3 regions of the Eubacterium sp. AM05-23 genome follow, and region 1 is predicted to be linked to each of the others. Evidence: riboswitches for the same ligand, from Rfam matches in the RefSeq annotation. Region 1 holds a riboswitch; each other region holds the start of a gene.
What was found. Region 1 has a riboswitch for molybdenum cofactor ahead of DW091_RS04260 (substrate-binding domain-containing protein). Riboswitches for the same ligand answer to the same signal wherever they lie in the genome.

Region 2: it holds a riboswitch for molybdenum cofactor, as region 1 does, so the genes downstream of both, DW091_RS16760 (ABC transporter substrate-binding protein) here and DW091_RS04260 (substrate-binding domain-containing protein) in region 1, are expected to answer to the same signal.
Region 3: it holds a riboswitch for molybdenum cofactor, as region 1 does, so the genes downstream of both, DW091_RS01970 (ABC transporter substrate-binding protein) here and DW091_RS04260 (substrate-binding domain-containing protein) in region 1, are expected to answer to the same signal.

Annotation. Positions count from the first base shown of each region.
Region 1 covers NZ_QUDF01000003.1:43,107-50,954, reverse strand. The annotation lists gene DW091_RS04285 (TIGR00282 family metallophosphoesterase) at 1-37, opposite strand, end outside; gene rny (ribonuclease Y) at 280-1,824, opposite strand; gene DW091_RS04275 (PP2C family protein-serine/threonine phosphatase) at 1,987-3,159, opposite strand; gene DW091_RS04270 ([Fe-Fe] hydrogenase large subunit C-terminal domain-containing protein) at 3,159-4,859, opposite strand; gene DW091_RS04265 ((2Fe-2S) ferredoxin domain-containing protein) at 4,846-5,097, opposite strand; molybdenum cofactor riboswitch at 5,238-5,355, shown strand; gene DW091_RS04260 (substrate-binding domain-containing protein) at 5,445-6,311, shown strand; gene DW091_RS04255 (ABC transporter permease) at 6,390-7,097, shown strand; gene DW091_RS04250 (ABC transporter ATP-binding protein) at 7,081-7,779, shown strand; gene DW091_RS04245 (MFS transporter) at 7,806-7,848, shown strand, end outside.
Region 2 covers NZ_QUDF01000014.1:38,582-46,429, forward strand. The annotation lists gene DW091_RS16745 (XdhC/CoxI family protein) at 165-956, opposite strand; gene DW091_RS16750 (ABC transporter ATP-binding protein) at 971-1,747, opposite strand; gene DW091_RS16755 (iron ABC transporter permease) at 1,747-2,754, opposite strand; gene DW091_RS16760 (ABC transporter substrate-binding protein) at 2,819-3,859, opposite strand; molybdenum cofactor riboswitch at 3,851-3,986, opposite strand; gene DW091_RS16765 (hypothetical protein) at 4,079-4,993, opposite strand; gene gpmA (2,3-diphosphoglycerate-dependent phosphoglycerate mutase) at 5,234-5,977, shown strand; gene DW091_RS16775 (ATP-binding protein) at 6,161-7,477, shown strand; gene DW091_RS16780 (isoprenylcysteine carboxylmethyltransferase family protein) at 7,506-7,848, opposite strand, start outside.
Region 3 covers NZ_QUDF01000001.1:433,804-441,651, forward strand. The annotation lists gene DW091_RS01955 (formate/nitrite transporter family protein) at 1-730, shown strand, start outside; gene DW091_RS01960 (flavoprotein) at 866-1,402, shown strand; gene DW091_RS01965 (class I SAM-dependent methyltransferase) at 1,542-2,384, shown strand; molybdenum cofactor riboswitch at 2,385-2,502, shown strand; gene DW091_RS01970 (ABC transporter substrate-binding protein) at 2,582-3,679, shown strand; gene DW091_RS01975 (iron ABC transporter permease) at 3,804-4,823, shown strand; gene DW091_RS01980 (ABC transporter ATP-binding protein) at 4,825-5,604, shown strand; gene DW091_RS01985 (CD3324 family protein) at 6,054-6,332, shown strand; gene rsgA (ribosome small subunit-dependent GTPase A) at 6,470-7,645, shown strand.

The sequences.
Region 1 (7,848 bases):
GCCGGCTGACAACATCGCCAATCATTAATACTTTCATTGTTACTCCAGTCTTCTTTTTATGAATAAATAAAAGGGAAGGGGCTTTGCCCCTCCCCTTTTTTAATTTTGAATCGGATCGCAGATTCCTTTGAAATTTGGACTCCCTTTCGGAGCACAGATTTCTCAAAAGCCTTTCCATCCTTTCAGGATGGCTTTTTCGTCATCTGCGTTAGCTTCGTTACCGCTCACCCGCTCACGCTCCTGTTCGCTGCCAAATTTCTTTGAAATTTGGACTCAGCGTCACTTAGCATACTCGACGGCTCTGGTTTCGCGGATGACGTTGACTTTGATATTCCCTGGGTATTCCATTTCAGATTCAATCTTCTTGGCAATATCGCGGGACAGCATCATCATGTCGTCGTCGTTGACAGAGTCTGGTTTAACCATTATGCGCACTTCACGCCCAGCCTGGATCGCAAAGGATTTTTCGACACCATCAAAGGAGGTGGCGATTTTTTCCAGTTCTTCCAGCCTTTGCACGTAGGAGACAAGTGTTTCTCTCCTGGCACCGGGTCTTGCGGCTGAGATGGCGTCAGCAGCCTGCACAAGCACAGCCTCAATGGTTGTGGCTTCCACATCGCCGTGATGGGCCTCTACCGCGTGGATCACATTTTTATTTTCCTTGTATTTCTTCAGCAGGTTTACACCAATTTCGACATGGTTTCCTTCAACCTCATGGTCAATGGCTTTGCCGATATCGTGCAGCAAGCCTGCGCGTTTTGCAATTTTAACGTTGGCGTCCAACTCAGCGGCCATCAGGCCTGCCAGATGGGCAACCTCAATGGAATGCTTGAGCACGTTCTGGCCGTAGCTGGTACGGTATTTCAAACGTCCTAGCAGCTTGACAACTTCGGGATGTAATCCGTGGATACCTGTGTCAAAACAGGCCTGTTCTCCAACTTCCTTGATCTGAGCATCCATTTCTTTTTGAGATTTTTTAACAATCTCTTCAATTCTTGCTGGATGGATTCGTCCGTCAATAATCAGTTTTTCCAGTGACAAACGGGCTACTTCACGCCGGATCGGATCAAACCCGGAAAGAATAACGGCTTCCGGTGTATCATCAATGATCAGGTCGATGCCCGTCAGGGTTTCCAATGTACGAATGTTGCGGCCTTCACGGCCAATGATACGGCCCTTCATTTCATCATTTGGCAGGTTGACCACGGTAATGGTATTTTCTGCCACATGGTCTGCTGCACAGCGTTGAATGGACTGCGCAATCAGTTCCTTGGCCTTTTTGTCTGCTGTCGCTTTGGATTCAGCCTCGATCTGGCGGATCATTACCGCCGCTTCGGCACGGGTTTCCTTGGCAACATCATCCAGTAAAATCTGTTTTGCTTCTTCAAAGGTCATGCCTGAAATACGTTCCAGTTCTTTGACCTGTTCTTCGTAGAGGCTGTCCAGCTTTTCCTGTTTCTTATCAAGCTCTTTGTTCTTTCTTTCGAGCTTGTCCTCATTGCGCTCGAGATTCGCTGCCTTTTTATCCAGGTTCTCTTCTTTCTGGATCAAACGGTTTTCCGTTTTCTGAAGCTCGGCGCGTCTCTCGCGGTTATCTCTTTCAATCGCTTCCTTTAAAGCTAATGATTCCTCCTTGGCATTAAACAGCATTTCCTTCTTTTGGGCTTCGCCCTCTTTAACTGCATCGTTTACGATTTTCTTGGCTGTTTCTTCAGCACTATTTATCTTGCCCTCAGCAACGTTTTTGCGGATAAAATACCCAACGCCAAAGGCAATGACTATACCAACGATTAAGCATATAGTTAATATGTCTATAACATTCACCTCCCTAAAGTAAATATTTTGTTATTATTGTTTTTTTAGACACTCATTATAAAGTCTATTTTATACTTTTTTGAATTTAGTGTCAAGAATCAATGCCATGTTAGAAGTTTATATTTTACCGCTTAAGTACAACTTAAACAAGCCGGCCCGCAGGCCGGCAGTTTACACGTACACAATATTGATGGATTTGTTGAGCTCCTTAAGCAGGTTAATAAGCCGCTGAGTGATCTTCCACTTAGAGCTGAGCGCATCGGGAAAATCCGGATTCTGGTGCGCCGGATTGATGGAGTTGCCCAGAATCAGATCGAGATGGGTGCAGTGGTTCACCAGCAGGTCTGCCAGAATGGACGCGCCGTTGTTTCCTTCAAAAACCTCATGGCCCCGGCGCTTGTAGATGTAATCTTCAATGATATTGACGGTTTCCTGAATGGTCAGTACCCCTTCGGTCACGAGATCGATGGACTTCATCCGGCCGACCGGCGGCACCCGTTCCGACATGGTCTCAAGATCAATGTCAATTTTCTCGTCGTACTCCCGGGATACAATATTGCTGGCGGTGCCTCCGCACACCACCTTTGTTCCCTTGGCCTCGTCCAGAATTTCTTTGATCATCTGATCCTTTGTACGATCCAGAGGCGGACCTGAAAACAGCGTCACATACTGGTGTTCCTCGGCCTTCATCACCACAACCGTTGTGTCGTCGCCGGGCTCGCCGCCATACAAATCATTACAGGTCTCAATCATCCGCATGGAGATATCCTTTGACGTAATCATCTTTTCATCATAGGTACGTGCCAGCAGATAGTCTGCCGCGTCCTCCCACTGCCAGCCAAAATTGAGCAGCGTCCCGACCCCGGCGTGGATTACACCGTCACTGAAAAAACCGAGAACATCGTTCTCCTCAATTTTCATGGTAGTTTCATAGATCTGTTTGCCCTGAAACTCGATAGGATGGCGCTCAAGCTCTAAAATTTCCCCATCCCGGATGTAAACAATGGGTGGGTTGTCAAACTCGACGATATAAAGCCTCCGGGTCTTCCAGTAAACCTGGACGATGGTAAATGTCGAGTAAGCCAGCTTGCGAACCTGACAGACCGGCAGGGTGGCCTCCAGCGTCTCCACCACATCCTTGAGCGACATCTTATCCTCCAGCATGGTCGCCGCAATGGTGGAGGTCATGGTCGCCAGGATATTGGCCTTCACGCCGCTTCCAAGCCCGTCGGCCAGAACAACAATCACACTCTCATCGTTGATGCGGATTTCCACATTATCACCGCACAGCTCCTGATGGTGCTTGTTGATGCTGTCATGGGCAATATCGACAAAAAAAGCCATTATTCCTCTTCCTCTCTTGTTCCTACAACCTTTTGCAGCCGGGTCAGCGTGACCTTGGTCTCGGCAGTGGTCTCACCCAGCAGCTCTGCGATTTCATGGGCGACACGCATCTGCTTGTCGATAACCTTCTGGGCCATGTCCAGGGTTTCCTCCTGCATCTTCTGATATGCCCGCTCCTTTTTGATTTCTCTGGAGATGTCCACAAATATTCCCATATACATCTTCTGTCCTGGTATGTAGGTCAGAATTTCCATAAAATGGATATTGCCGCGGGCGTAAAGTCCCCTTCCGCTGTAATAATTGCCCTCGACATTGTCCAGCTTTTTAAATGGGTTATAATCAAAAACTTCTACAAAATTTTTATGCAGCACATCGGTTTTAGCGGTTTTAAACAGCTTTTCGGCCGCCCCGTTAAAATCGACGATCCTGAAATCCTTGTCCAGTACCGCGATGGCGTTTGGCGTCGACGCGATGATCAAATTGGAAATGGCCTCATTGCGGTTGCGCATAAAGGGCAGGCACATATCCAGCTCCGCCATGCCGCAGTAAACAGCCGCGGCCTTTTCACGGCAGCTGTCATAGCCGCAGGTACCGCAATTCAGCTCATCCTTGGGGGTAAACTTACCTGTCTGCCGCAGGATTTCTTCAATGGCTTCCTCCGGCACACCCGCAAAGAGATTCTTCTTTTCAGATGAAAAGCCGCGACCAAAATCCGGCACCTGTTCAGGCGTTTCCGGGTCTTTCCGGGCGTTATTATTAATGTAATCCGTCACGCGCTCGATCCGCTCATACTTGACCAGAGGGCTGTGGGTATTGCCCGGGCCGTTGATACAGCCCTCGACACAGGCGTTCATCTCAATCCAGTACTGGCCCTCCAGCTTACTGATATCATCCAGAAAATCACGGCAGTTTTTGAGGCCGTCAATTTTTATGACCCGCCGGACGCCCTGCACGCCTGGTATGCTGGTCTTTTCTACACCACCGGCCAGCGGATAAAACCGCGCGACATTACAGCCTGCCGCGTCAAAGCTGCCTGCAGGCATATCGCACACCTCAATGCCTTCTTCCTTAAACCACACATCCAGCTCATCAAAGGTCAGCACCCCGTCAATAATCGGGTTAGCCGAATCAACGGCCTCCATTTTTTTAGAGATGCAGGGCCCCGCAAACACAATTTTGGCATTGGGGTATTTTTCCTTCAGCATCATGCCGTGAGCAGTCATGGGAGAAACCACCTCGCTCAGGTATTCCACCACATCAGGATAGTATTTTTCAATCATCATGTTAACGGTCGGGCAAGAGGTCGTGATCACATGGCGTTTTGTCCCCCAGTAATCCTTGGCATAGTATTTTGAGACCTGCTCTGCCCCAATGGCAGTCTCCTCAATCACTGTGAATCCCAGAGCCCGGAGGCCGCTTAGTACCTGCAGCGGGTCATCTGTATTAAATCCGGCGGGAAATGACGGCGCAAGGCTCAGAACCACGGGTCCCTCCTCCAGCCACTGCTTAATGCTGGCCACATCGCTGGCCACATATTTGGCATTTTGCGGACAAATCCGAAAACAGTTGCCGCAGCCAATGCACAGGTCTTCAACGATCTGGGCCTGGTTATCCATCAGCTTAATGGCCTTTACCGGGCAGTATCGGATACATTTGTAGCAATTCCGGCAGCTTGCTTTCGTGAAATTAATGACACCCATTGTTTCCCTCCATTATCTGATCAAACAGCTGGTCAACGCCCTCTGGCTTAACCGTATAAATATGCTCATCAACCTTAACTGCTACCCCATCGCTGCAGGCGTCCAGGCAGAAAGTCCCCATCAGCTCTACTTCATTCTCGAGTCCCCGTTCAGCCACCAGTTCCTTAAAGCGCTGCACCACCTGGTAGGAACCTTTGACATGGCAGGCGCTGCCAATACAAATATGTATTTCCTTCATTTTTTACTCCTCAATATTGTTCTAATCCCTGTGTTTTTCCAACAGATTAATCCTAGCACGCCTGACAGCCCTTGTCAATTAGTACTGCCGCTTGAATTTTCCGCCATTTTCTGTTAAAATAGTCATATCGAAATCGTTTTACAGATTTATCTATCCGAATTTTTTATCCTAAAGTCAAACCATGGATTCAAAATCGATAGAGTGCGGCGGGAAACGGCTGTGCTTTCCATTGTGAGAAGGATAGATGATAAACGTGCGCACTGCGTTTATTTCCTCCTCACAGATTACAATGGTATAGAAGATTATTCTTTTATATATTTAATTTTCATTATCAAGGAGGAAGAGAAATGAAAAAGAAATTGACGCTGGTCTTAGCAGCACTGCTGACTCTGACCATGGTTATCGGCCTGGCAGGATGCAGCAGCAATACTGCTAAAACCGAAAAGCTGGAGCCAGGCTCCAACGGTGAAATTATTATGGCCACCACCACCAGCACACAGGACAGCGGTCTGCTGGATGTGCTTCTGCCCAAGTTTGAAGAAGAAACCGGCATTGCCGTAAAGGTTGTGGCAGTTGGCACCGGTAAAGCCATTGAGATGGGCAAAAACGGTGAAGCGGATATTCTTCTGGTTCACGCCAAATCACAGGAAGAACAGTTTGTGAAAGACGGTTACGGCCTTGAACGTTTTGACGTTATGTACAATGACTTCATCGTTCTGGGCAGCAAGGATGACCCGGCCAAACTGAAGGAAGTCGCTCCAAACGATGCGGTAAAAGCTTTCCAGACCATTGCTGAAACCCAGTCTGAATTTGTATCCAGAGGCGACAAATCCGGTACGCACACCAAAGAACTGGGCCTGTGGGAAAAGGCAGGCGTTACCCCGGCAGGACAGCCCTGGTACATCGAATCCGGTTCCGGCATGGGCGACACCCTGAAAATGGCCAATGAAAAATTAGCCTACACCCTGTCTGACCGCGCTACCTGGTTAAACATGAAAGATAATCTGGATCTTGAGGTTGTTGTCGAAAAGGACGATAACCTGTATAACCAGTATGGCGTTATCGTCGTCAATCCTGACAAGGTCAGCGCTGAGCTGAACACTGACGGCGCAAAAAAATTCCAGGAATGGATTTTAAGCGACGCCGTACAGCAGGAAATCTCAAACTACAAGATTAACGGCGAAGCGACCTTTGTGCCAAACGCCAGCAAATAAGCATTAACTGAATCCAGAATTTATCAGCGTCCGTTCTTCGGGCGCTGATTTTGAATTGACAGACTGACGAGGTTTCTTATGGATTATATTATCAACGGCTTCATTGAGGCTTTCCATCTGCTGATTTCCGGAGATCCGGAAATCTACCAGATTGTCGGGCTTTCTTTATACGTATCCTTCTCCTCCACCATTTATTCCACAGTTCTCGGCGTGCCCCTGGGCATCCTGCTTGGCATCAAGGAATTCAGGGGAAAGCGGATCGTATCCCGGCTGCTTTACACCTTTATGTCTTTTCCGCCGGTCATCATCGGCCTGTTCACCTCACTGGTGCTGGCCCGATCCGGTCCGTTGGGGCATCTAAAGCTTATGTACACACCCACTGCCATGATCATCGCCCAGGTGATCCTCGTCACCCCGATTATCATGGGCATTGTGTTTAACGACACTACCGTCAACGGCCAGGTTGTGGTGACCATGGGAAAAACCCTTGGGGCCGGCGGCGGGGATATTCTCTTCCTGCTGATCCGGGAGCTTAAGGCCAGCATCATGATCGCCCTGGTCACCGGCTTTGGACGGGCTGTATCTGAGGTTGGCGCTGTGATGATCGTGGGGGGCAACATTAAAAACTACACGCGGGTCATGACCACCTTCATTGCCATGAACAATAACATGGGCGAATACGCGGTTTCCATCGCCATGGGTATTATTCTGCTGGTCATCTCCTTTGTGACCAATTCGATCCTTTACAAATATATGGTAGGAGACCCTTATGCAAATCGCGATTGAAAAACTCACGAAAATTTATCATGGAAAAACAGTCTTGTCACTGGACAGCCTGTGCCTTGAATCCGGAAAAATCCACGGAATTTTAGGCCCAAACGGATCAGGGAAAACCACCCTGATGAAATCTGTTGCCGGGCTTCTCACGCCCACCAGCGGCGCCATCACCTATAATGGCCGCACTGGTGATGAAGCCGTGCTGAAAAAGCTGACCTATGCCAGCCATACACCCTATCTTTTTGCCATGTCTGTCTATGACAATATCGCCTATCCCCTAAAAATACGCAAATATGCCAAAGCATCGGCAGCCCCCATCGTTGAGGGACTGCTGCGGGAATTTAAAATCGAAGAGCTTGCAAAACAAAATGCGAAAAAGCTTTCCGGCGGCGAATCACAGAAAACAGCTCTGGCCAGGGCCTTATCCTTTTCACCGGATACACTGCTCTTAGACGAGCCCACCGCCAACATCGACCCTCAAAGCCTGAAAATTATTGAGGCTGCGCTGATCAAAAGAAACCGTGAGGCCGGGCTGACTGTTATCATCATTACCCATAACCCAAGCCAGGCTTACCGTATCTGTGACACTCTGAGCTTTATCGATTCCGGCAGCCTCCTCTTTCACGGCAGTGTTGAAGATTTTAAAGCATCGGATAATCCGGTCATTCAGGATTTCATCACCTTAAATTAAAGGGCAGAAGCCCAAAGGAGGAAGTAATGAACCAACAAACCTGTACCCGTGACAAAGCTTGGAAAAAAC
Region 2 (7,848 bases), on a different contig from region 1:
AAAGAGTTTTAAAAGGGGTTTGGAAAATAAAAAAGAAGAAATTACAAAAAATAATTAAAAGTGAGTCTAAAATGAATCGGGCTTTCACAAAAACAACTCAAAGATTCTGAACAAAAAATAAAAAACCGGAGAACCTGTCTCCGGTAAAATTATAAACATATCAATTAGAGATCCTTTAAATGCGCGCCACTTCGTTTATATTTAACCGCCAGCATTTCAGCGACAATGGAAATGGCGATCTCCTCAGGGGTTTCACCGCCAATATCCATGCCAATGGGCGCATAAACTGCTTCCAGCTGCTCATGGGTAAAACCCTCTGAACGCAGCTTTTCATAAACCGCTGCGATTTTTTTTCGGCTGCCGATCATTCCAAGATAGGCGGCCTTTTTGGTCAGAGCTGCCGCCAACGCTTCTTTGTCAAAACGATGGCCATAAGTAGTAATGACGATAAAGGCTCCAGCGGGAATCGTCAGTGCCATAATCCCTTTGTAGAAGTCCTCAACAGGCACATAGGTATCTGCCAGCAGGATGGCGTCTCCAATCTGGTCCTCTGCGCGGGTATCGACCAAAGTGATATCAAAGCCAGCCAGATGGGCGGCTTTCATAAGGGCAGTTCCAACGTGGCCAGCGCCGCAGAGCAGCAGACGCGGTCTTGGGTTTTCAACCTCAATAAATACAGAGAAGTCGCCGCCACAGACCATACCGTTTTCGCTGTTCAGGACATAATCCTTAACGGCGTTTTCGCCATAGCGGATACATGCTTGAGCGTCCTGTATGGCCAAAAGCTCCGAGCTGCCGCCGCCAATGGTGCCAATGCTGTTGCCATCCGCGGTTACCAGCATTTTGCCGCTTTTTCTGGGGACAGCGCCGTTGGCCCGGATGATGGTGATGACTGCGTAGGGACGCCCGGCTTCCTCCAGCTTAAGCTGTTCTTCCAGTAATTTTTTTGGATTCATGGTAAACCTCCATTTTATAGTTTTGGTGCAAAGCAGACCCGGCGGCCAACAGAAGGAATTTCCTCAAGCCGGAGGTCGATGCCGTAAAGATGATTAAGAAAGGGCTCCGTCAATACCTCCTTACATTTGCCAAAGGTAAAGGTGCCGTCCCGTTCCAGGACAGCCAGCTGATCACCCAGAAGCAGCGCATGGTCGGGATTGTGTGTGGTCAGCGCAATGCCATAGCCCTGAGAAGCCATGGTGCGGATTGTCTTAAGAACCTGAATCTGGTTGCCATAGTCCAGATGGGCGGTGGGTTCATCCATCAGGATAAAAGCCGGCCTTTGAGCCAGAGCTCGCGCAATGCTGACCTGCTGCCGTTCGCCGCCGCTGATTTCGTTGTAGGGCTTATCTCTGAGTGCCGCGATCCCCATGGACTCCAGCGCAGCCATGGCAGCGTCAAAATGAATCTGCTTTGGCCGTTCAAAGGTGCCAATGTGCGGGGCGCAGCCTGTCACCACATAATCTAAAACAGAATAGGAAAAGGCAGGGACAATGATCTGTGGCACATAGCCGATTATTCTGGCAACCTCCCGGTGGGAGAGCGTCTCCATGTTCTTTCCGTCAATCAGGATATTACCCTCCCTGGGCTTAAAAAGGCCTGCAATACAGTTGAGCAGCGTTGTTTTCCCCGCTCCGTTTGGTCCCAGAATGGATATTACCCGCCCAGCGTTAAGGGTAAAGTCAATACTTTTTAGCAGAGGAGCGGCTTCATCATAGGAGAAGGACAACTTTTCAATTTGTATCTTCATCAGCTTACCTTTGCTTTCTGCCGGTATAAAAGCCAGGCAAAGAAGGGCGCGCCGATGAGTCCTGTCAAAACCGAAAGCGGAATTTCCAGAGAGGTGGCGGTCCGGGCGATGGTATCAATGAGAAGAAGAAAAATACCACCCATCAGCATGGTTACCGGGAGAGATTTAATATGGTCGGAGCCGGCCAGCATCCTTGCGAGATGGGGCATGATCAGCCCAATCCAGGCAATGGTTCCGCTGATACAGACCGCACTGGCTGTCAGCAGGCTGGCGATCAGGATGATGATCCATCGGATTTTTTTAACGTTAACCCCAAGGCTCTGGGCTTCAATATCGCCAAAGGAAAGGATGTTGATCCGAAAGGAGAGGCTCAGCAAGATAAACGCGCCAACAGCGAACACAGGCAGCACAGAAAGAATTTCATGAACCTTTATGGAGGCCAGACTGCCCATTTGCCAGAAAACAATGGCGGCGAGATCCGTATCATTTTCAGAAGTGAATTTCATAAGTCCAAGAATTGAGTCCATAAAGCCGCTGGTGATAATACCGGCAAGCACCAGAACAAGGTTGCTCTGGTTGCGCAGGAGCTTTGGAAAGGTCATGGTCATAAGCATGGCGATGATGCCGAAGGCAAAAGCAGACAGCTGACGCGCAAGCATACCGCCGCCCAGCAGGATTGAAAAAGCCGCGCCTACACAGGCGCCCTTGGAGACACCGAGCAAGTCCGGCGATACCAGTGGGTTTTTAAAAATGCCCTGATAGACCGCGCCGCAGAGTGAAAGCACCGCACCAATGCTGACTGCGGCAATGACACGGGGCAGCCGAATGACAAAAAAGACGTTTTCCATGGCCAGATTCCCCGGCTCGCCTGTCATTTTAGTCTGGATGGCATAAAGCATATCCTGAGGGTTAACTGTATAACGCCCAACGCAGCAGGCGATAACCATGAGCGAGAGCAATATGGTGCTCAGTACAATAATGAGATGTCGATGTTTTGTGTTCTTCATAGCAGATAAAATGAAAGGGCCGGCAGGCAATTGCACAGCCCGCCAGCCCGGAAGACTTCAATGCTTATTGAAGCCCAAGCTGTTCCTTGGTAAAGGTTTTGCCGTAGACCATCTGATAGAAGGCATCGACATCCTTCATAAAATCATCTGAGCTGTAAAGATCACCGTGAAGATTATTAGCTGCCCAGCAGACTCCCAGTACAGAGGAGGCGGTGGGGTAGTCCCACGGCTCCAGAGAGGATGGAAAGACATAAACGGCTTTATCCTGTACGGCTTTAATGCTGCTCCAGGCTGGGTCGTTCAGAAGATCGTCGGCCTTGTATTTAGCATAGGAGGGTATCCAGATAATATCGGGATTCCAGCCGACAATCTGTTCAATGCTCACATCGGCGAACTCCCCTTTTTTATCGACCCCGCTGACTGCGTTAGTACCGCCAGCCTTTTCGATAATATAGGTCTGAATCATGGCGTCGGGCGCAACGGTGAGAGGGCTGGAACCGCCTAAAAATAAAATGGACGGTTTTTCAGAGGCTGAACCCACCTTTTTGCTGACATCGGCGATTTTATCGTCGATAAAGGAAGTGATTTCTTCCGCGCGTTTGTCCTCACCCAGAGCCTTTCCGATAATTTTCAGAGAGTTGGTGACTGTGTCAAAGCTTTCATCATTGGGGAGAGCAACAACTGCCGGGACGTTGACTTCGGCGAACTGGTCGGCTTGATTGGCGAAACGTTCAGGCAGAATAGCGAGGTCTGCGCCCAACTCCATAACTGTTTCCATATTGATATCCTTGGCCTTACCGATTTGCGGCAGGTCGTCATATCCGTCGATTACTTCCTCGTACAGGCCACGGGCCATATCTTTATTTCCAAATCCGACAATGTATTTGCCACCGCCGCCAATGACAACCGCAGTATTTAAGGATGGATTGTGTGTTCCCACCACCTTCGTCGCTGGTGCAGGAAGCGTCACCTCGCGTCCGATGGCGTCTGTGACTTTAATCTCGCCGGATGCTTTGTCTGACGAGTCCTCCTGCTTTGGGCTGCAGGCAGTCATACTTAAAATTAAAGTAAGGACCAGAATCATGCACAGTAGTTTTTTTCTCATTTTTTTACTCCTTTTCAAATACAGAAGGTAAAGCCGTTTCCAACAGTACCCTATCGTGGCAAAACCATGAACAAATTATTTTGGGCAATCCGTTTTTAGGTTAAGTCCATCAGAGCTTGTTATATAAATTCATTATAGCACGGTTTGATAACGTTTTAAAGAAGAAAAATAAAACTCCCCGCTCCCTGTGACAGAAGCGGGGTTGCAGATGGATGATTTTTATTGAGGATTCACAAGCTCATCCAGCAGCTTAGGGAGCTTCGCTTCAATTTCCTCGTCTTTAAACTGACAGGTGCCGACAGCCTTATGGCCGCCACCGCCATATTTCAGCATTAAACTGCCAACGTCAATGTTGGAAGTCCGGTTTAAGACCGAATAACCAACAGCCACAGAACAGCCCAGACCACCTTTGCCGCTGACAATCCAGGCAGAAATATTCTGCTTTGGATACATACTGTAAATAAGAAAACGGTTCCCCGTATAAATAGGGTCGACGCCGCGCAGATCAGAGATGATGACATCGCCGTCGGTTCGGGTATATTTGTTTACCATTTCCTTAAACTTGGCGGTTTGCTCAAAATAAACTTCGATACGCTCCTGAACGTCGGAAAGGTTTAGAATCTCATCAGTGGACATGGTACGGCAGGCATCAATAAGTTTTTCCATCAGCTGGTAGTTGGAGATGGTAAAATTACGCCAGCGTCCAAGCCCGGTTCTGGGGTCCATCAGAAAACCGATCAATATCCAGCCTTCCGGGTTTTGAATTTCATCAATAGTCAAATTGCCAGAGTCCACCTTGTCGACGGCGGCCAGCATTTCATTGAAATGTGAAAAGCGTTCCTCACCGCCATAGTATTCGTAAATGATTCTCGCACAGGATGGCGTGATACGGCTTTCACCTTTATATTTGCCTTCAAGCTGATTGCGCTCAAACTCACTGGAATGATGGTCAAACCAAAGGCCGCAGCCCTCCACAAAAGGGACATTTGCCAGACAGTCATCTTCGTTGACCTCTACCAGGCCATCCTGCAAGTCTTTAGGATGGGCAAATTTCCAGTGGTCAATGATTCCGGCTTCCTTGAGCAGCGCGCCACAGACAAGGCCGTCGAAATCAGAACGGGTAATTAATCTCATAATATTAGCTCTCCCTCTCAGATATTATTATCATCAAACAGGTGTTTTATTGCCTGTATGTCAATTATAGTTGATAACAGCAGGGACTTCAACTTGATTCTAAAGTAAAATTTAGATAAAGATGAGAATGAATCTTAGTTGTAAAAAATAATTGGGTATAAAAAAGAATCATTTTTGAAAAATATGCAATTTCCAGAGATTTTTGGGTATAAAATTTTAAAAGAACTGGAGATGATAAAGATGAAGCTTGTACTTTTAAGACATGGTGAAAGTGAATGGAACCGCCTGAACCTGTTTACAGGATGGACGGACGTAATTTTATCGAATAAAGGTATTAAAGAAGCCGCAGACGCTGGCAATATGCTAAAAGGAAAGGACTACGATTTTGATATCTGTTACACCTCTTTTTTAAAACGAGCGGTGGATACCTTAAACGTGGTTTTGGATACCATGGACCGGGCCTGGCTGCCAGTCATAAAGGACTGGAAGCTTAACGAACGCCATTATGGCGCCTTGCAAGGGCTGAATAAGGCCGAGACAGCAGAGAAATACGGAGAGGAACAGGTCAAAATCTGGCGCCGATCCTTTGACGTCCGTCCACCGGCTCTGGAAGCGGATGACCCCAGAAATCCACAGCTGCAGGAGCAGTATCGAAATGTGGAAAAAAGCGAGCTGCCTTTGGCAGAAAGCCTGAAGGATACGATCACTCGCGTTATTCCTTATTATGAAAATGTGATAAAAAAGGATATGCTTGAGGGCAAACGCGTTCTGCTGGTAGCCCACGGAAACTCGATCCGCGCGTTGGTTAAATATTTTGAAAACCTGTCGGAGGATGAGATCATGGGTGTCAATATTCCAACCGGTATTCCTTTGATTTATGAATTCGACGATGACTTTAATATGACTGACCATTACTACCTGGGAGACCAATCCATTATTGAAAAACGAATGAAAAAAGTGGCTGAGCAGGGAAAAGCAAAATAAAAAACAGAAAAAACGGTGGCTTTCTGGCCACCGGTTTTTTGATGGGGTGAAGGCATACACCACCTTCTAAAGGGCAGATGGTATGACCATTTTAAATACTGGTTGAATTTAACGACGAATTCACTTTGCATCTTGTGTATTTTTTCGTTATAATAGAATCAAAAGTGAGGGGAGGTAACAGACATGGATGCACTCAGTTTATTAAAAATCATTATCACTGCGCCCTTTGGCATTGTCTACTTCCTGCTTTTGTCGAACTGGCGTTTTTCAAAAACAAAAACCTTTCTGATCACTGGAGTCGGGATACTTGGGGTTATTATTCTTGATATTTTAATGGAGCTCAGACTGCCCTACGGCTTGAGTGATTTGGAGTTTCGTCTGCTGCATATCATTATCGCTGCGGGATTTGTCATTATCCTTTCCCGTTATAATGATGCGAGGACCTTTTTTTCCTTTCTTTTGTCATGTACCTTTGTGGCGATCCAGGACCTGTTCTGCGGTATCCTGGCACCTTATATGCCAGATGGCGTTGGAGAGCTTTTAAACCAGATATTAATTTTTATGATACTGGCGTTGGTAATTATAAGATTTATCCGCAGGCCGCTTCTTGAGACACTCGGACAACTACAAACAGGCTGGATACGCTTATCGTTGATTCCCATTTGCCTGCTGCTTTCATTCTTAAATGTCGCTTCTTACCCTGCGCCTTTAAATGAACGGCCAGAAAACATTCCGGCAGCTATTGGCCTTTGTGTCGCTATTGTTTTGTACAATGGAACCATCTACACAATCCTCAAGCAGCAGAGCAGCTATTTTCAGAGTACAAGGGAGCTTTCCGCCATGCAGCTTCAGATGACATCCTTAAAAAAACACATACAGGCCATTGCTGAGAGCGAGGAGCATCTCAGAATTTTCCAGCACGATCTCCGGCATCTTACAAATGCGTTAACTGTGTGTATCAAAGCAGGGCGTGATGATGAGGCGCTGGCCCTCCTGTCTTCCATGAATAATACCATTGAGAAGATCAGCCGCCCAGCGGTTTATCACTGCGAGGATGAGGTGTTGAACGCTGTGCTGTCCGTTTATGAGCAGATGGCTGAAAATGCGGGTATTAAGGTGTGCATAAGAGTTGATCTCCCAGAAACACTGCCTATCAGCGGAGAGGAAATATCCCTGGTTTTCGCCAATGGTATCGAGAACGCCATTAACGCCTGTCATCAAATCAGCAGCGTTGATGAACGGAGAATCAGCATTGTTTGTTCCCCGGTAGGATCGCAGCTGTTTATTGAAATTACCAATACCTACACGGGAAAGATATTGTTTGATGCGAAGACAGGCTATCCGGTGACGCGGGAAAAGGATCATGGTATTGGTACACAGAGCATCTCGGCATTTGCCAGGCGTTATGGCGGATTGTTAAAATATAAAGCGGAAAACGGTTTGTTCTCAATGCGGCTTATTCTGCCGCTCTATGAAGATAAAAATGACATTACACTGTAACTAATCGGTCAGTATACAGGTTTTAGGTTTACCAGATAAATGGGATTAATCGGTATTTTACCTGTTGAGCATAGCGTACATAGCCGGGGAAAGAGGCCAGCAGCGATTGATCCTCATAATAGGTTCGCAGGATCAGCAGAAGGACTATGACCGCGGACACAATACCAGTGGCCCACCCAAAAATCATCCCGACAGTGACGGCCCAGAAGCTCATAAAGAGGTAGCCGGGATGTCTTACAAAACGGTAGGGACCACTGCTACAGACTACGGGCTGAGCATCCTTCAGCATCGGCGTGTCCGCTTCATAGTACTTGTTTGAAAGCAGCGCCCAGGACATCAGCAGGTTGGCGACAGCGCTGAGAACAAGTCCG
Region 3 (7,848 bases), on a different contig from region 1:
TGTGAAAAAAGCCTCCCTCTCCATCGGTAAGATGCTGGTTCTCGGCATTTTTGCGGGTATTTTTATTGGTTTTGGCGCCCATGGCTTTTTGCTGGCCACAGGCATTGGCAAAGGCGCACTGGGCGAGGCCATGATCGCTAAGTTTATCGGCGCTTCGGTTTTCCCGGCAGGCTTGATGATGGTTATATTATGCGGTGCGGAGCTGTTTACGGGCAACAACCTGATGACACTGGCTCTGATGGATAAAAAAATTACCGTCAAGGGTATGCTGACAAACTGGGTCGTAGTTTATATCGGCAATCTGATCGGCTCGATCCTTTTAGCTTTTGTTTTGGCAAAAAGCGGCCTTTATGCAGACGCAGTGCTGGACAAAGCGATGGCTGTTGCACAGGCAAAGGTTGGGATGCCTTTTTCAGCAGCGCTTATCCGCGGGATTCTATGTAATATGTTAGTTGTTTTAGCGTGCTGGATGCAGGCCGGGTCAAAGGATATGATTGGTAAAATTTTTGCGATCTGGTTTCCGATTATGCTTTTCGTTTTTGCGGGTTTTGAACACAGCGTTGCCAATATGACTTATATTCCGCTTGGAATTTTCCTGGGGGCAGATGTCAGCTGGGGTCAGATGTTTATTGACAATCTGCTGCCTGTTACCCTCGGCAATATTATCGGTGGCGCCATAATCGTCCCTTGTGTTTACAATTATGCATACCTTCGTAAAAATAAAGAGTAAATGAGAATAATAAAAAAAGCACTTTTTCGCATCAGAAAGGGTGCTTTTATATAAAATTGAGAACGTCTTACGTCTTCGGTTTTATTTGTGCTATAATAAATGAGAAAATTTAAATGTTTACAGGAGAAAAGAAAAATGTTGATTGGAAAAAACATAACCATTGGGATTACGGCATGCACCCCGGTTGACCAGATTCCCGGGCTTATCCGGATGCTGCGAAATGAAAAAGCAGAGGTAAAGGTTATCCTGACCCCGAATGCCCTTAATTTTATTACGCCGCTTCCGCTGCGGCGCGCCTCAGGGAATCCGGTTGAAATCGACCAGTTTGAAGAGCCAAAGGTATGGGACCCTGACCACAAAACCTCAGACCAGTCTGATTTACTGTTGATTGCTCCGGCTTCAGCCAATACCATTGGCAAAGCGGCCAACGGCATCGCTGACAATTTACTGACTACGACTATTTTATCCACCACAGCCCCTATTGTGTTTGCCAATAATATCAATCCGATGATGTACGGCAAGCCCAGTGTACAGCGTAATATTCGGACTTTAAAAGAAGATGGATGTATTTTTGTTGAGAGTGAGGGAGACAGAGCACCCAACCGTATGCCGTCTAACGACCAGATTTTCAAAACGATCATTAAGGCGTTGGAGAAAATGACAGAAGTTTAAAAAATTGAAAAAGTAGGGTAAAAAATTGTCTTTAGTGGAAACTGTATGGACAATTTGAAAAAAAGGCGATAGAATTAAAAGGTAATTGTTTTCAAAGAAGACTTAATAAAGATCGAAAAAAACAGTGAAATGTGGTGAAATGATGAATGGTTTAGTAAACTGGGCGGCAATTTCAGAATTGAACCGCCCGGCAGCCAAGGCAGGCCCTATGGATACTGACCCTGCTAAAATGTGGGGTGCGGTTGCCCAAATGTATAATAAAATGGCGCAGCTGGAAAGAGAGTACACTCAGAATCAGCTGGATGCTATGATTATTACAGAGAAAGACACGGTATTAGACATAGGATGCGGACCTGGGAGGCTCTCAGTGCCGGTCGCCAGTATGGCTAAAAGTGTTACCAGCCTGGATGTGGCGCAGCAAATGCTTGAAAAGTGCAGGGAAAACGCCGACGCTGCCGGAGTGTCAAATCTGACCACCAGGCTTTTGAATTGGGATGATGTGAAGCCTGGCGAGAATGTCGAAAAGCACGATATTGTCATTGCGTCACGGACGACAGCCCTTGTCGATCTTATAAAGCTGAACGCATTGGCAAACAAGTATGTCTTTATTCTCTGCTGGACCAAAAGCCCCAGTTTGAAGGAAGTGCATGACGCTTTGTTTTATGGCGTGGACGATACATTGAAGCCCATGCCTCCAATGAACCGTCTTCTTGGATATAATGTGAATTTCAATCTGCTTTATGATATGGGTGTAAACCCAAATGTTAAAGTTGTGACAGATGGCTTCCACTGCGATTATGAAAGCCGGGAAGAGGCATATAATGATCTGAGAATCCTGCATCCGGTACCGGAGGACCGGGAAGAAATTTTCAGAAAAAACGTGGATAAGTGGCTTACGGATTTACCGGGAGGCGGTGTATCCTTCCGGCGAGAGACCGAGACCTACGTCATGTGGTGGAAACCGGGAAAACTGGAGTTGTAAAATTAAATATGCATTCGAGTCCACAGGCCTAAAGGAAGTCCCATGGCTGCGGACCGATGAGTGTAGGGGGAAACGCCTGCGCTTTCCGTATTTGAGAAGAATGCATTGAGCTGTTTGATACTAAACGGGCATATTCTTAAACGGGATATGCCCGTTTTGTATATATTAAATTATAGGGAAAGAAGGAGATGTGAGAAATGAAAAAATTTAAAAAAGCCCTATCTGTACTACTAGTGCTGGTACTTCTCAGCTTTACCGCAGCTGGCTGTTCACAAAATAACAGTGACACAGCGAAGTCGGACAATGCGGCGGGAGACCGCACCATTACCGATATGTCAGGTGCGGAGGTAACAGTTCCGGCAGAAGTGAAATCGGTCATTAACCTCTGGCCATCGAGCAATCAGATTATGATTGCGCTTGGAGCGCAGGACAAACAGACCGCCTACATGGCCACTTTGCAAAAACCAAGCTTTACCTGGATGCAGATCGTTAATCCAGCCATTATGGAAAAACAGACTGTTGGTGGAAATGGCGACGTGACCGCTGAAGAACTGTTAAACCTGAAGCCGGATCTGGTCATTACCTCCAGTGATGAGGATGCCGAAGCCTACCGCGCTGCCGGACTTAATGCTGCGTGTATGATGTTCAATAATTATGACGGTTTAAAAGAATCTGTCTTAAAAACCGGCGAGGCCCTGGGAACCAGTGAAAAGGAACGGGCAGACAAATATGTTGAATATCTGGAAAAAAACATTAAGCTGGTTCAGGACCGCTTAAAAGACGTAAAAGATGAAGACAAGCCAGTTGTACACTATGTCGATGGACAGAGCGGCACAAGCCCTTACAAAACCACCGGAAACGGTACAATGCAGGAAGAATGGCTGACTATGGCTGGTGGTAAATTATCCACTGATGGGATTCTTCAGGGAATGAGCAAGGAGATTACACCAGAGCAGTTCCTCAGTATTAACCCGGATGTAATCATTGTGGGCGGAACAGGACAGGCAGATGCCTATGACGCCCTGATGAGCGACGCCTCACTGGCAAACCTGAAAGCAGTTCAGGACGGTAAGGTTTACCGTAACCCACAGGGAACCTTCCAGTGGGACCGTTTTGGCTCTGAGTCTGCACTGCAGGTGCTTTGGGCAGCTAAAACCTTATACCCTGATAAATTTGAAGACATCGACATGAAGAAGGAAACCATTTCCTTCTACAAAGATTATTTAGGCTATGATCTTTCAGATGAATATGCGGATGCGATTTTAGCTGGCAAAAATGCTCCGGACGGACGCTAAGCCGGATTAAGGGGCATAAAGAAATAATGTGAAAGAATAAACAGTCAAAGCCGCCGATTGCCCGGCGGCTTTTTTGAAAATAAAAGGACAAAATTGTATGGCGAGAGATATAAAAGAAAATAGGGTGAAAAATCCGGAAGACAGGCCGCTGGGCTTGGTTTTGGCACTGGCAGCGATTATTGTTATCGCCCTTATTTTAACAGCACTGTGCGTAGGGCGTTATCATGTTCCGGTAATACAAGCTGTCAAAATACTGCTGTCACAGGTTTTTCCCATCACACCAACCTGGGATAAGACAATGTATGACGTCATTATCAATTTGAGACTGCCACGTGTGCTGGCAGCTGTTTTAGTCGGCGGCTCCCTGGCATTGGCAGGGGCCACCTATCAGGGAATGTTTAAAAACCCTCTGGTATCGCCGGACCTTCTGGGCGTTTCTGCCGGAGCCTGTGTGGGCGCGGCTGTTGCGATCCTGATGGGCCTGGGAAGTGGGATGACACAGGTGCTGGCCTTTGCCGGCGGACTTTTAACAGTTTTTGTCACCACCTCCATTCCAAAGCTGATGCACCGTAATTCGACCATGATGCTGGTGCTGGCCGGCGTTATAGTAGGCGGGTTTATGAATTCGATCATTGGCCTGACAAAATACATAGCAGATACCGATACTCAGCTGCCTGATATGACTTATTGGCAGCTGGGAAGCATCGCGAAGGTTACCTATCCCACACTTATGGCAATTGCGCCGATTATGATCATCAGCGGCGCAGTACTTATCATTATGCGGTGGCGGATTAATATTTTATCTCTCGGGGACAATGAGGCGCGATCTCTGGGCGTTAACCTGCGTTTTGAGAGAGGAATTGCCATCATCTGCTCTACTGTGCTGACGGCTTCGGCGGTGTGTATGAGTGGAACCATTGGATGGATCGGGCTTGTAATGCCGCATCTGGGGAGAATGGTAGTGGGCAGTAACAACGTGCGGCTGCTGCCGGTTACCACATTGCTCAGCGCCGGATTTCTGATCATCATTGATACCCTGGCCCGGACGCTTACCGGAGGAGAGCTTCCCCTTGGTATTTTGACCGGCTTTATCGGAGCGCCTTTCTTTACCTGGGTATTGATCAAGCAAAGGATGAGTGAGTGATATGGCATTACTGGAAGTGAAAAGAGCAGGGTTTTCCTATCCCACAAGGGAAAATGTCTTTACAGATATTTCGTTCACACTGGAAAAGGGAGAGATTTTTACCATTCTCGGGCCAAACGGCGCGGGTAAGTCCACACTTCTTAATTCCCTGGCAAATCTGACGCCCCTGACAACCGGCGAGATATTGGTGGACGGCGTGCCTCTGGATAAGATGAGCTCCAGGGAAACAGCTTTTAAAATTGCCTATGTGCCTCAGACCACGGAGATAACCTACGGCTATTCTGTCAGGGACTACATTGCTATGGGAAGAGCCGCGCACGTGGGAATGCTGGTAACACCAAAGAAAAAAGACTACGAAATTGTAGATGAAACCATTGCGCTGCTCGGCATTGAACACCTCGCACACCGTCTCTGCACTCAGATCAGCGGTGGTGAAAAGCAGCAGGCGTGTATTGCCAGAGCCATTGTCCAGCAGCCTGAAATTATTCTTTTTGATGAACCGACCTCGGCGCTGGATTACGGCAACCAACTGAATATTATGCGGCTCATCAAAAAGCTGTGCGGCCGTGACTACGCGGTTATCATGACAACCCATAATCCGGATCAGCCGATTTTGCTGGAGGGAAAGGCAGGCATTCTGGACCGGGACGGTCACATGATAACAGGTACAGTGGGCGATATACTGAGTGAAGAAACCCTGAGTGCGGTGTACCGCACAGCTCTGCATCTGGTCTATGTGGAGGAGGCAGAGCGAATGGCGTGTATTGCCGCTAAAATTTAAGGCTCTTTGACAATAAAATGCACGAATGTTATAATTTAGAAAAATAATTGAAAGAGGTGTGTTGATGTCGGTTTTGTCTGTTTACATGGTTTTCAACTAAATACAGTTGAAAAGGTACAGCGATGAGGAAGGGATCCCTTTTGTTTTGCTGCCTTTTTTTAAAAACATACCAGACAGACTGCTTCAATATATCGAATCATGGCTGTGCGGCGGCGTTGGCGGTTGTACGGTTTTATATTTGATTTATACTGCCCGCAGGAGCGTTCTGCATCTTTAGAGATGTGGTATGTTGGCCGCGGGTTTTTTGTATTCAAGTTTATGACGAAAGGAAACGATTTATGAAGTACGCATCGGATCGTTGTGCGTAGCAGGGGCTATCGCACAGCATCAGAATAATGATAGGTGTATAGCCCTTGCTTAATCCTAAAAAATAAATTAGGAGGAGCATAATGAGCTATATCAAGGCAGGCGATGTGCTGCCAAAAGAACTTGTTGACAAAATTCAGAATTATATTGATGGAGAATATATCTATGTGCCTCGAAAAGAGACAAACAGAAAAGGTTGGGGGCAGAACACCAATCGAAAACAGGAAACACTTCTGAGGAACCAGGAAATTTACAGGCAGCATACTGAAGGTATGTCCGTTGCAAGTCTTTCGGAGATTTATTTCCTGTCACCCAAAAGTATACAGAAAATTATTGCGAAATTTAAGCTGGAAAACCAGTGATAAGAGCGCCGCAGCTAAAAACCCTGCGGCGCTTTTTTATTTCAGAAAAATAAAGGCGGTTGCTGTGCAGATAGAATAGCAAGTATAATGTTTTTGTGGAAAAGGCGTATTTGATGAAAACAGATTGGAGAAAACAGATGAAAAAGAAAAAATTAAAGGAAAAAATTCAGATACAAAATACAGAAACTGAAAAAACAGAGGCAACCGTTGTAAAAATAATGAACAAGCAGGCACAGGTTCTGGCAGGAGATAGGCTTGTGACCTGCCTGCTGCCGCAGGCATTGGTTTCAAGGAAAAATGCGCTGGTGGTTGGAGATCGTGTGACAATAAGTCCCGCAGATAACAAAGCGTATAAATTATCAGAAGTAATGCCAAGAGAAACGGCCGTTTTCAGGGGAAGTCGGCGTTCTAAAGGAGAAGTGATACTGATAGCTGCCAATATCCACTATCTTTTGGCTGTTGTGACAGCCGATTATTTCAGACATCAGGCGGGTTATCTGGAGTCAGCCATTATCACGGCCAGGCGGGCTGGAATCAAAATAATTATTTTGATCAGCAGATGGGATCTGGTCGGCGAAAGTGAAAAGGAGCTGCTTGAGAAAAAAATAAGCCTTTACAGGCAAACTGCAGACTTTGTCTTTACAGGATCAGATCAGGCTGAGTTTATGGCGATGACCGCGGAAGTGTCAAACAAAACAGGTGTGGTCGTCGGTGACCGGGCCTGCGGAAAGTCGACCATAATCCATAAAATTTTGAACAGTCTTTCGAAGGAGGAAAAAATACCGGAAAAGCTTCCAGCTACACACAGCAGCCAGATGGAAACCGGCCCTCAGAACACCTGGCTGATCGATACGCCGGGCTTCCGCGATTTTGCGCTGCAGGCAGTTACAGAGGAAGAAAAAAATATTGTGTTTCCGGAAATTGCCCGTCTGACCGATATGTGCAGGTTCAGCAGCTGCACACACACGCACGAGGAAGGCTGTGCTGTGATACAGGCGCTTCGGGAGGGGCGCATTGAAAGAGAGAGGTACGACGCTTATCAAGGCATGGGCGGCAGGACGGCTAAGATGAAGCCGCAGCCAGACTACAGACATACAGCCTGTGCAGAAAGTTTTGTGTGTAAGGTGTGCGGAGCGCCTGTTGCGCCAGAAGGAGCAGGCAGTGGGCACAGGAATCATTGTCCCAGGTGTCTGTCGAGCCTTCATGTTGATAACAGGCCAGGAGACCGCGCCTCCTTGTGCCGCGGTGTCATGGAGCCAGTGGGCGTCTGGGTTCGGAAAAACGGCGAGTGGGCGATCATCCACAGATGCTGACTGTGTGGTACGTTCAGTTCAAATCGTATTGCGGCAGACGACAATCCGGCGCTGCTGCTGTCGATTGCTGTCAAACCACTGACAAGCCCGCCTTTTCCTCTCAATAAGCTTGAGGAAATGCTTGGTAGAAACGGTATGTCTTAAGAACACTCAGAAAGCGTTTCGGCCTGTTGCTTTGGGGTATCTAGAAAGAAAAACGAAAG